Filimonas effusa: one gene and its partner. The protein of the gene in region 1 interacts with the protein of each later gene in a pairwise test. Links are inferred from orthologs where the notes say so. Each region holds a gene or a part of one and is shown on either strand. Other genes may lie near its edges.

Evidence for each region. Proteins that work in one complex are often made in the same cells at the same time.
Region 2: the proteins of gyrA (region 1) and gyrB interact in binary tests that used the Escherichia coli proteins (3 or more experiments, as listed by UniProt). The link is inferred for Filimonas effusa from one-to-one orthologs.

What each region holds. Positions count from the first base shown.
Region 1 is NZ_SDHZ01000001.1:1,295,965-1,301,381, forward strand. What follows is about bases 651-3,829. They hold gyrA (DNA gyrase subunit A), read left to right. Parts: upstream 651-1,022; coding sequence 1,023-3,629; downstream 3,630-3,829. Other genes in these bases: ESB13_RS04745 (RodZ family helix-turn-helix domain-containing protein), read right to left, coding at 651-820; ESB13_RS04755 (hypothetical protein), read left to right, coding at 3,655-3,829. Also shown: more of ESB13_RS04745, read right to left, coding at 1-650; more of ESB13_RS04755, read left to right, coding at 3,830-4,944; ESB13_RS04760 (alpha/beta fold hydrolase), read right to left, coding at 5,006-5,417. UniProt on the Escherichia coli protein: A type II topoisomerase that negatively supercoils closed circular double-stranded (ds) DNA in an ATP-dependent manner to maintain chromosomes in an underwound state.
Region 2 is NZ_SDHZ01000002.1:774,592-779,715, forward strand. What follows is about bases 1,374-4,259. They hold gyrB (DNA topoisomerase (ATP-hydrolyzing) subunit B), read left to right. Parts: upstream 1,374-1,769; coding sequence 1,770-3,749; downstream 3,750-4,259. Other genes in these bases: ESB13_RS14440 (helix-turn-helix domain-containing protein), read right to left, coding at 1,374-1,519; ESB13_RS14450 (hypothetical protein), read left to right, coding at 3,821-4,027; mfd (transcription-repair coupling factor), read right to left, coding at 4,246-4,259. Outside these bases: ESB13_RS14435 (hypothetical protein), read right to left, coding at 1-457; more of ESB13_RS14440, read right to left, coding at 593-1,373; more of mfd, read right to left, coding at 4,260-5,124. UniProt on the Escherichia coli protein: DNA gyrase negatively supercoils closed circular double-stranded DNA in an ATP-dependent manner to maintain chromosomes in an underwound state.

The sequences.
Region 1 (5,417 bases):
CCGAATACTTGATATGGGATTCAGCTTTTTCTTCTTTTAAGCCGGTGGCGGGTCCCGTAGTTACCCTTACAAACGTATCATCAGGCTTTGTTTCATTTACATGGCGCTGCGGCATTGTTTCAGACGTGCCGGCAGCAGGATGCCCCGCTTTGCTGTCCCACGGTTTGTTGAATGAAGTTCTATCATCCTTTTGGGATGAGATCTTATCATCGCTGGCAGGCACCGCGCCTGCATCGCGTACAGGTAAATTGCCTGGAATCGAAGTACTGGTTTCTGCATGAACAGGGGAGGCTTGGGCCTCTTCAACCTTGCGCCAGTCGGCACGAACCCTTATACGCGGTTTAGGTGTATGTAAATGCGAATCGCCCCGGGCGGCATCGTTGCTTGCAGCGTTACCGGCAGTACTATCCTGTGCAATGCCGCTTATCGAAGACCGTGCTGCCTCCTTTTGTGCAAAACCCTTTATTGGAGAGAGCGCCTCACTTTTTTGTGTAATGCCGCTCATCGAAGAGGATACTTCACTATTTAAAGAGGATACTTCATTATTTTCTGAAGTGCCTTTCATCGAAGACGAGGCTTCATTTTCTTTGGCTGATGCGCTTTGATATTTGGACGCAGGCGGTTTCCAGAGGATAGTAGCCAGGTCCTCCGCTTCAGGCGCATATGGCTTCAATTCTGCTATTTCGCAGGGGTAACGCCAGGCGGCGCTTTTACCATCAACCCATACCAGGTCGTAGGCTTTTAAACCCATGGCTATCAGTTCCTCAGCACTGTAAGGTCCCGTTTCCTTGTTGTTTCGGAGCAAACGATATGGTTTCATAAAATGCAGCTTTGTCTATATAATGCGATAGTCATGCCTTTTATTGTGAAAGATTCGTTAACGGCCGCATAAAAACCGGCATTATTTGTGGATAAATGCGCCTTCAAAGCCCTGATGGCCACGGTAAAAAACTTATCTTCGCCATTCGTCCATATGGGCTTTTTTTCAGATTAAACCATATTTTTCAGGAACAAAACAGTTAATGGAAGAAAATCTTTTGCCACAGGAAACGAGCGACAATGACCGTATCATCCAGGTAAATATTGAGGAGCAGATGAAAACTGCGTATATCGACTATTCAATGTCGGTTATCGTAGGCAGGGCCTTACCGGATGTACGTGATGGCTTTAAACCGGTTCACCGCCGCGTTTTATTCGCCATGAATGAATTAGGCAATAACAGCAATAAACCTTACAAAAAATCCGCACGTATCGTGGGTGAGGTAATGGGTAAGTATCACCCGCACGGTGATAGCGCCATTTACGACACCCTGGTAAGAATGGCCCAGGAATGGAGCTTACGCTATACGCTTGTTGACGGTCAGGGTAACTTTGGCAACCAGGACGGCGACGATGCGGCGGCCATGCGTTATACAGAGGCCCGTTTACAGAAACTGGCCGAAAGCATGCTCCAGGATATTGAAAAAGAAACTGTTGACTTCCAGCCCAACTTTGACGACTCTCTTGAAGAACCCAGCGTTCTCCCCACACGTATCCCGCAGTTGCTCGTAAACGGCAGTAGCGGTATCGCCGTAGGTATGGCCACCAATATGATGCCCCATAATCTTAGCGAAGTGGTAGATGGCTGTATAGCTTATATCGACAACAGGGATATTACCATTGACGACCTCATGCAGTATGTGAAAGCCCCCGATTTCCCAACGGGTGGTATTATCTTCGGCATGGAAGGTATCAAACAGGGTTTCCATACCGGTCGCGGCAGGGTAGTATTACGTGGCAAATGCACCGTAGAAACCAAAAACAGCGGCAGGGAACAAATCATCATCAACGAAGTACCTTACCAGGTAAACAGGGATGCACTTACCAACCGCATCGGTCAACTGGTCAATGACAAAGTGATTGAAGGCATCGCACATGTGAACAACGAAAGTAACATGCGCGAAGGCACCCGTATTGTGGTTACCCTGAAAAGGGAAGCCGTATCACAAGTGGTGATCAACCAACTGTTCAAATACACTGAACTGCAGACAAGCTACGGTATCAACAACGTAGCTATCGTAAAAGGCCGTCCCAGGATCCTTAACCTGAAAGATCTTATCTCCGAATTTATCGAGTTCAGAATGGAAGTCGTTATCCGACGTGCCAAATATGAACTGCGTAAAGCAAGGGAAAGAGCACATATTTTACAGGGTTACCTGATTGCACTTGATCACCTGGATGAGGTGATCAGCCTGATCCGGAACTCTTCGACACCTGAAGCCGCGAAAGACGGTCTGATCAATGCAGGCTGGGGGATCGATGAAATTCAGGCCAAAGCCATCCTGGAATTACGTCTCCAGCGCCTTACCGGTATGGAGAGAGACAAGATCAAGGAAGAATTTGATCAGCTCATGATATTGATCAATCGTCTTGAAGAATTGCTTGGTAATGAAGGTTTAAGGTACGATCTCATCAAGACAGAATTACTGGAAGTAAAAGAGAAATTCGGTGACAAACGTAAAACCGAGATCCAGTACATGGCCGATGAAATGAGCATCGAAGACCTTATTGAACAGGAAGATGTGGTGATCACCATTTCTCACCTGGGTTATATAAAACGTACTTCTGCAACAGAATACCGTCAGCAACGCCGTGGTGGCCGTGGCGCTATTGGCAGCAAAACCAGGCAGGAAGACTTCGTAGAACACCTGTTTGTAGCATCTACGCACGACACCATGATGTTCTTTACTGAAAAAGGACGTTGTTACTGGCTTAAAGTATATGAGATCCCTGAGGGTGAAAAGCAAGCCAAAGGCCGCGCTATTCAGAACCTGATCCAGCTGCCACAGGACGATAAGGTGAGAACCATTATCGACGTGAAAAAGCTAAGCGATAAAGAATTCGTTGAAAGCCATTATATTATCCTTTGTACCAAAAAGGGTATCATCAAAAAGACCTTGCTCGAAGAATTCAGCAGGCCACGTGCTAATGGTGTAAACGCTATTACCATCGTGGAAGGAGACGAGCTTCTTGAAGCGAAAATGACCGATGGCAACAGCGAGATCATGCTGGCTATTAAGAGCGGCCGTGCCATCCGTTTCCCCGAAGAAAAAGTACGCGCTACAGGTCGTGGCGCCATAGGTGTAACAGGTATCGAATTGGAAGAGGAAAAAGACGAAGTGATTGGCATGATATGTGTCAACAGGGAGGATACTACAAAAACAGTGCTTGTAGTAAGTGAAAAAGGCTTCGGAAAACGGACACCTGTAGATGAATACCGCATCACCAACCGCGGTGGTAAAGGCGTAAAAACGATCAATGTTACCGAAAAAACAGGTCAACTGGTCGGTATCATGGATGTTCAGGAGAAAGAAGACCTTATTATTACTTGTAAATCTGGTATTACCTTACGTACAGCCGTTTCCAGTATCAAGGAATCAGGTCGTGCCACACAGGGCGTTACGCTTATCAAGTTAGACAACAGCGACGAGATAGCAGCTATTTCTAAAATAGAAGAAAAAGAAGAGGTAGAAGAAGAAACAGCGGAAATGGCAGAAGGTGACGAAACAGCAACAGGCGAAGAAAATGCAGGTCCTGATGCCGCCGGAGATACAACAGACACAACAGAGGAACCAACAGAAAACAACTAACCAATATTTTAAAATCTATTTGACGATGAAAAAGCTACTAATAGCAGCATCACTTCTCGTAGCAAGTCAGGCAGTAAACGCTCAGAAGCTCGACGGCGTAAATAAATTCTTCCTGCTGAATAAATATGACGAAGCAAAAACGGAAATCGACAAAGTTTGGGCTGATCCCAAAGCAGAAGAGAATCCCAAGGCTTTACTTTTAAAAACAAAAGTATACGCTGAGTTATATCTCGATTCTGCTATGAAGGTGAAATACCCCGACGCAGGTAAGGTTGCATACGAAACCTTCGTAAAATATATAGCGAAAGATACCGCCCTTAAAGAACTGAAGGAGGATAACGGTATGCGCGCCGTGAGCATCATTTACTCCAACAACTTTAACGAAGGCCGTAAAGCTTTCAGCGATAGCAAATGGAACGATGCACTTGGCCATTTTACTATAGCAGAGGAAATGGGTGACCTGATCTCCAAAAAGAACCTGGGTAATAACAAGCAAAACATCGACACATTTACCGTGGTTTATGCCGGTTATGCCGCTCAGAATGCTAAAAACACCGAGCGTGCGCTGTATTACTACAAAAAGTTCGCTGCTGAAAAGATCGGTGGAAAGGACTTCGTAGAAATCTACCGTTTTATCCTGAACGACGCGCTCGAGCATAAAAAAGAAGAGGATTTCAAAAAATACCTGGCCCTGGCGAAAGAATTATATCCTTCAGAAGCAACGCTTTGGAGCGCATATGAAATGGAATACCTGACCAAAAATGCGAGCGTTAAAGAAATGCTGGAGAAATATAAAAAAGAAGATGCTGCAGGTAGCTTAACCGGCAAGCAATACGCCAGCTATGGTGAAATGTTCGCAAACGCTTCTAAAGAAGAGTTCGACAGCACTGAACTGTTCAATGTTAAGTCATCTGCTTCTGAAGCTTTTGCAAAAGCATTCAAAACAGAACAAAACGGCGTTTATGCATTCAACGCGGGCGTAATCCTGTATCAGCAGTTCAACCTCCTGGAAGATAAATTCTATGCTTTACGTGGTGCTGATGCCGGTTTAAAAGCAAAACGCGACGAAGTTGAAAAACAGGAAAAAGCACTGGCTGATTCTGCTATCGGTCACATGGAAGCGGCCTACACACTGCTTAAAGCAAAAACTGATCGCGACAAAGTAGAAACATCCTGCTTATCCAAGAGCGTAGACTTCCTGGCCAACCTTTACCAATGGAAAAGGGACAAAGCCCGTGGTAAAAACGTTCAGGATTATGACAAGTTTGATGCGAAATTCAAACAATACGACGCAGAACACGGTCAGTACAAATAAATTAAACCTGGCTACATTCAGGCTGAAAAGCCGCTCCATATTTCCGGAGCGGCTTTTTTATTTACTTTATAAGGTAAGCTATCAACGAAGGATTTACCTGTTCCATTGGATGAGGAGTGTTGGGCAACACCGCCAGGCGTGCATCAGGCAGCTTTTTATAAGTGGCAATCGTTTCATCGAATGTCACCATCTTGTCTCTGTCGCCTTGCATCAGGAGGCATGGAAGCTTTATATTTTGGAAATCGGCAGGTGTCAGGAGATTATCCCGTCCCATATTCAACAGCATATCTGCCGTATTATGCAATACTTGCTTCCAGTCGTTAGGGGCATGCATAGTCTTTAATGCAGCGGCAAATGCAGGTACTTTTTCGGCAATGACGGCAGGATCCAACATTTTAACTTCTCTGGCGGCAGAAGTTTCATTCCAATGGAACTTTGTGCCAAGCGTAACGATCCGGCTTAGTAATTCCGGA
Region 2 (5,124 bases), on another replicon or contig:
GGTAAGTCAGCTTCTGCGGATCGTTGTTGGGGATATAATAATCGACGTCCTTGTGATTCTGCGTGCCTTTGATATGCAGCAGCTGGTCGGGTTTTACCTGGTATTTGGTATGATCGAAGTTGATCTCAAAAGCCCAGTTGTCTTTGAAGAAATAACCTACCCGGTAGTTGTACTGGGGAATGCTGATGGCTTTGGTAAAAAGGCCATCATTCCATCCCGGCTTATCTGCTGCCAGTACTTTTACGAATTTGTAGTCGTTGCCAAGCGAAGGTTGTTTTACATGAATGGAGCTTGCCGTATACCATTCTTTGTTATATCCCCAGGAAACATAGAATTCCCCTTTTTTCCCTGGTTGAAACTGTTGGGAAAGGGATTGGTTCTGGGCCTGGGCCGAAGGGGTATGCCATGTAAAAGCAGCCAGCATACCAACGGCTGCCATAAGTACAGATCTGTTCATCTTTGGGTTGTTGAGCAATTAATGATTTAATGCTCTACAGTTGGTTGGGTTACAAAGTCTAATGCCGTAAAAACTACGACGAAACCAGTGCAAAGGTTTTACGCCGTTATGTTTTCAAGGCAGCAAAAGCGCGAACTAGCGAAACAGCAGTTCACAAGGTTTTAAGCCGGTATGTTTTTTAAAGGCAGCAGAAAAATGCGAGATAGAAGAGTAGCCGAGCATTGCTGAAACATCGGTTACGCTTAATCCTTTCTCATAGAGCAGGTATTTGGCATGCTCCATCCGCTGCTGCTGGTAAAAATCGAAAATGGTAGTTCCGAACACCTCTTTGAAACCTTTCTTGAGGTAACATTCGTTCATAGCCACTTTACGGCTTAGTTCTTTGATAGTAATGGGATCGCCAATATGACGAAGCAGTATTTCACGGGCCAGGTAAATACGCTCGCGGCCGGTTTCGTCGGCCAGGAACTTACAAACAAAGCCTTCTTCTTTTTCGTCGACCAGGCATTCGAGGCTGTACAACAGCAATTCATGCACTTTGGCGTTCACAAATATATTTTCCATGGCGCCGGCATAGCTATGATTTAAAAGAGCATCGAGGGAAACCCTTTTGCGGCTGCACACGGGGAAGATCTTGGTAAAGGAATGCGGATGCTTGAATGCCAGCACTTCATCTTTCCGGCTCACCAGTTTTACATTGTGTACAAACTGATGCAGGAAGGTGGCGGAAAAGTGGAACGAGAAAACGTCCACTGTTTCATGGCTGCCGCTGCAATTCTGCGTTGGCAATTCTGCACACTGGGAACAGCTTTTCTCGAAGCAATATTTGTTCGCCGTTGTACAGTAACGCAGTTCCAGGAAGTTTTCTTCCGGTTTCTGGTCGTTATAATGGTATACCAACATGCCCGTATCTTCACTCGTCCATTTCTGCTGGGCATAATATCTCCTGATCACATATTGAATGGAGCCGGGAATATGTTGTTCTTTAAGATGCAACAAGTTCATACTCGGTTCAATAGTATTCCTATGCGCTACTTTCAGTATATCCAAAACTTGTAACATGATTGCGCAAATTTAATGTATCTACATGTAACATTCGACGAGGTTACACCGGGTATACCCCATTTCTGGCAATAAAATGACGAAAAGAGGCCCATTGGGACAGGGGGAAGGGATATTTCCACATACTGTTCACAAACCTGTTAAAACGTCAGTTTAGGCAGGGTTTTTAGTTATAAACCCCTTAATTTTTCGTAGTTTTGCAGGCTCTCATTCTATAATAACATACAACTGTTCATATTTATATCTATCTATGAGTGAAGAAACGATGAACGTGGAAGCCCCTGTACAAAGTGGTTATGGTGCAGACAGCATTCAGGTGCTGGAAGGGCTGGAAGCGGTACGTAAAAGACCGGCCATGTATATTGGTGATGTGGGTGTTAAAGGTTTACATCACCTTGTGTATGAAGTAGTTGACAACTCTATTGACGAAGCCCTCGCCGGCTGGTGTAAAAATATTGAAGTTACTATCCATGAAGACAATTCCATCAGTGTTCAGGACGACGGGCGGGGTATCCCTACCGGCATGAACACCAAGGAACAAAAAAGCGCCCTGGAAATAGTAATGACAGTACTTCATGCCGGAGGTAAGTTTGATAAGAATACATATAAAGTTTCCGGTGGTTTGCATGGCGTGGGTGTGAGTTGCGTTAACGCATTGAGCACCGTACTGCATGTAACCGTACACCGCGAAGGAAAGATCTTTGAACAGGAGTACCGTACGGGCATTCCCCAGTATGATGTACGCGAAATAGGTGTCAGCGAGCTTACCGGCACAAAGGTACATTTCTGGCCTGACGGATCTATTTTCCAGACCACCCTCTACAATAAGGACATTCTTGAAGGCCGTTTGAGAGAACTGGCTTTTCTTAATAAGAAGATCAGCATTACCCTTACCGACCTGCGTGAAAAAGACGAACAGGGTAATGTTTATGTAAAAAACTTCTACAGCGAAGGCGGTATTGTTGAATTCGTAGAATTGCTGGATGCCAACGGGAAACGCACACCGCTGATACCTAGCACCTTATATGTAGAAGGACATGATGCCAACAGTAATGTCGCCGTTGAGGTTGCCATGACCTACAACGATGATTTCAAGGAGCATATCTTCTCGTACGTTAACAATATCAATACTATAGAAGGTGGTACGCACGTTACCGGTTTCCGCCAGGCGCTGACGAGGGTGTTTAAATCGTATGGCGACAAACAGGGTCTTTTTGAAAAGGCCAAGGTGGAAATTGAGGGTGACGACTTCCGGGAAGGTTTAAGCGCCATTGTTTCGGTAAAAGTGCCGGAGCCACAGTTTGAGGGTCAAACCAAGACCAAACTGGGTAACAGCGATGTTAGCGGTATTGTGCAAACCACGGTAGCTGCTGCACTGCAAAATTACCTGGAAGAGAATCCCAAGGAGGCTAAAAACGTTATTTCCAAGATCATATTGGCGGCCCAGGCCCGTGTTGCGGCTAAAAAAGCACGCGAGATGGTACAACGCAAAACCGTTTTAACCGGTGGCGGCTTACCTGGCAAGCTGGCAGACTGTTCGGAACGTGATCCGGAACGTTGCGAATTATACCTTGTGGAAGGTGATTCGGCAGGTGGAACGGCTAAGCAAGGCCGTGACAGGAGCCACCAGGCTATCCTGCCGCTTCGGGGTAAAATCCTTAACGTAGAAAAGGCTATGGAGCATAAAATCTACGAAAACGAGGAAATCCGCAACATTTTCACTGCCATGGGTGTTACAATTGGAACGCCTGAAGATCCTAAAGAACTGAACTTAAGCAAATTACGCTACCATAAGCTGATCATCATGACGGATGCCGACGTGGATGGCTCGCATATTGCTACGTTGATCCTAACGTTTATTTTCCGTTATATGAAGGCCCTGGTAGAGCAAGGCCACGTTTACCTGGCGCAGCCGCCGCTGTACCTGATTAAAAAGGGTAAAGAACAGGCATACGCCTATAACGAGGTACAAAGGAAAGAGCTGGTAGATCGCATCTCCGGCGGTAAAGAAGACAGTGTCACGATTCAGCGATATAAAGGTCTTGGTGAAATGAATGCCGATCAGTTATGGGAAACAACCATGGATCCGGCCCGCAGAACGCTGAAAAAGGTAACTATAGAGAGCTTGGCTGTTGCTGATGGCGTATTCAGCATGCTCATGGGCGATGAAGTTGCTCCCCGCAGGGAGTTTATTGAAACGCACGCCAAATACGCCAAAATCGATGCTTAATACTGCTTATGCGGTATGGCATTCTTTTGGAAAACAGCCTATTTTTACTAATTTTTTAAAATCAAAGACAAATGGACACATCAAAAATGATCAAGGCATATTGCTTAAAGACTAAGGAGAAAGATGTTCCCTTACAGGATGCAGTGATTTCTAAAACAGCTAAAGGCGGTTATATTGCTAAAGGTCATGATGGCAAGGGTAATAAAATGAGTGCTATCCTGGGTGAAGCAAAAGCGCTTCAGGCAATCGCTGACGGCGTAGCCAAGAAAGACTTCTAGTCTCGGGGCAGACACACAACTTTATAGAAAAGCGGCTGTATCTTTTCAGATGCAGCCGCTTTTTTTATTCTTGCTTTTGCTAAAGATTGCTAAAAAAAGAAACATTTTTAAAGAAGCTTTTGAGAAGCTTTAAAGATGCTTTTAGGATGCTTTAAGACAGCCTTTTCAAAATCGCCGCTTTTTTTAGCAATCTTTAGCAAAAACGGTGAAAATATTTTCTATTGCTTATCGCCTATCACTCCTTTTTTCATCAGATCCAGGAAACGATGCATATCGTTCATGTCTTTGATATCATCGACCACCAGCAGGAAGTTTTTAGCAGATTGCTTTAACCGCGCCTTATTGGTTCCTGTTTGCAAATACTGAAGAATATTTTTAAAGAGATCGGATTCAAAATAAGGAGAATCGTTCTTGTTGATAAAGTAACAACGCAACGTATCCTCTTTCAGCGCCATTTTCTCGAATCCCAATGATACTGCCAGCCAGCGGCAGCGCACCGTTGTGAACAGGTCATCTACCGATTGGGGCATGGGACCAAACCTGTCGAGCAACTCCTGGTGGAAAGCCTGCAATTCTTCGTCCTTTTCGCAGTTATCGAGACGTGTGTACAAAGACAGCCGTTCTGTAATGCTTTCTACATAAGAGTCGGGGATAAGCACTTCAAGGTCGGTATCGATGGTACAATCGCTGACGAAGTCATCCTGTTTGCTGATCTCTTCTTTGAACAGCTCTTTAAACGAAGTCCGTTTCAGTTCCCTGATGGCCTCGTCGAGGATCTTCTGGTACATTTCGAAGCCTATATCGGCCATGAAGCCGCTTTGTTCACCACCGAGCATATTACCTGCGCCACGGATATCGAGGTCGCGCATTGCTATCTGGAAGCCGCTGCCGAGGTCGCTGAACTGCTCGAGCGTTTGTAAACGCTTGCGGGAATCGGTAGGCAAAGTACTTACCGGCGGCGCCAGCAGGTAACAGAATGCTTTCCTGTTACTGCGTCCTACCCTGCCTCTCAACTGGTGCAGGTCGCTTAAGCCAAAGTGATGCGCATTGTTGATAATAATGGTATTCACATTTGCGATGTCGACGCCGCTTTCCAC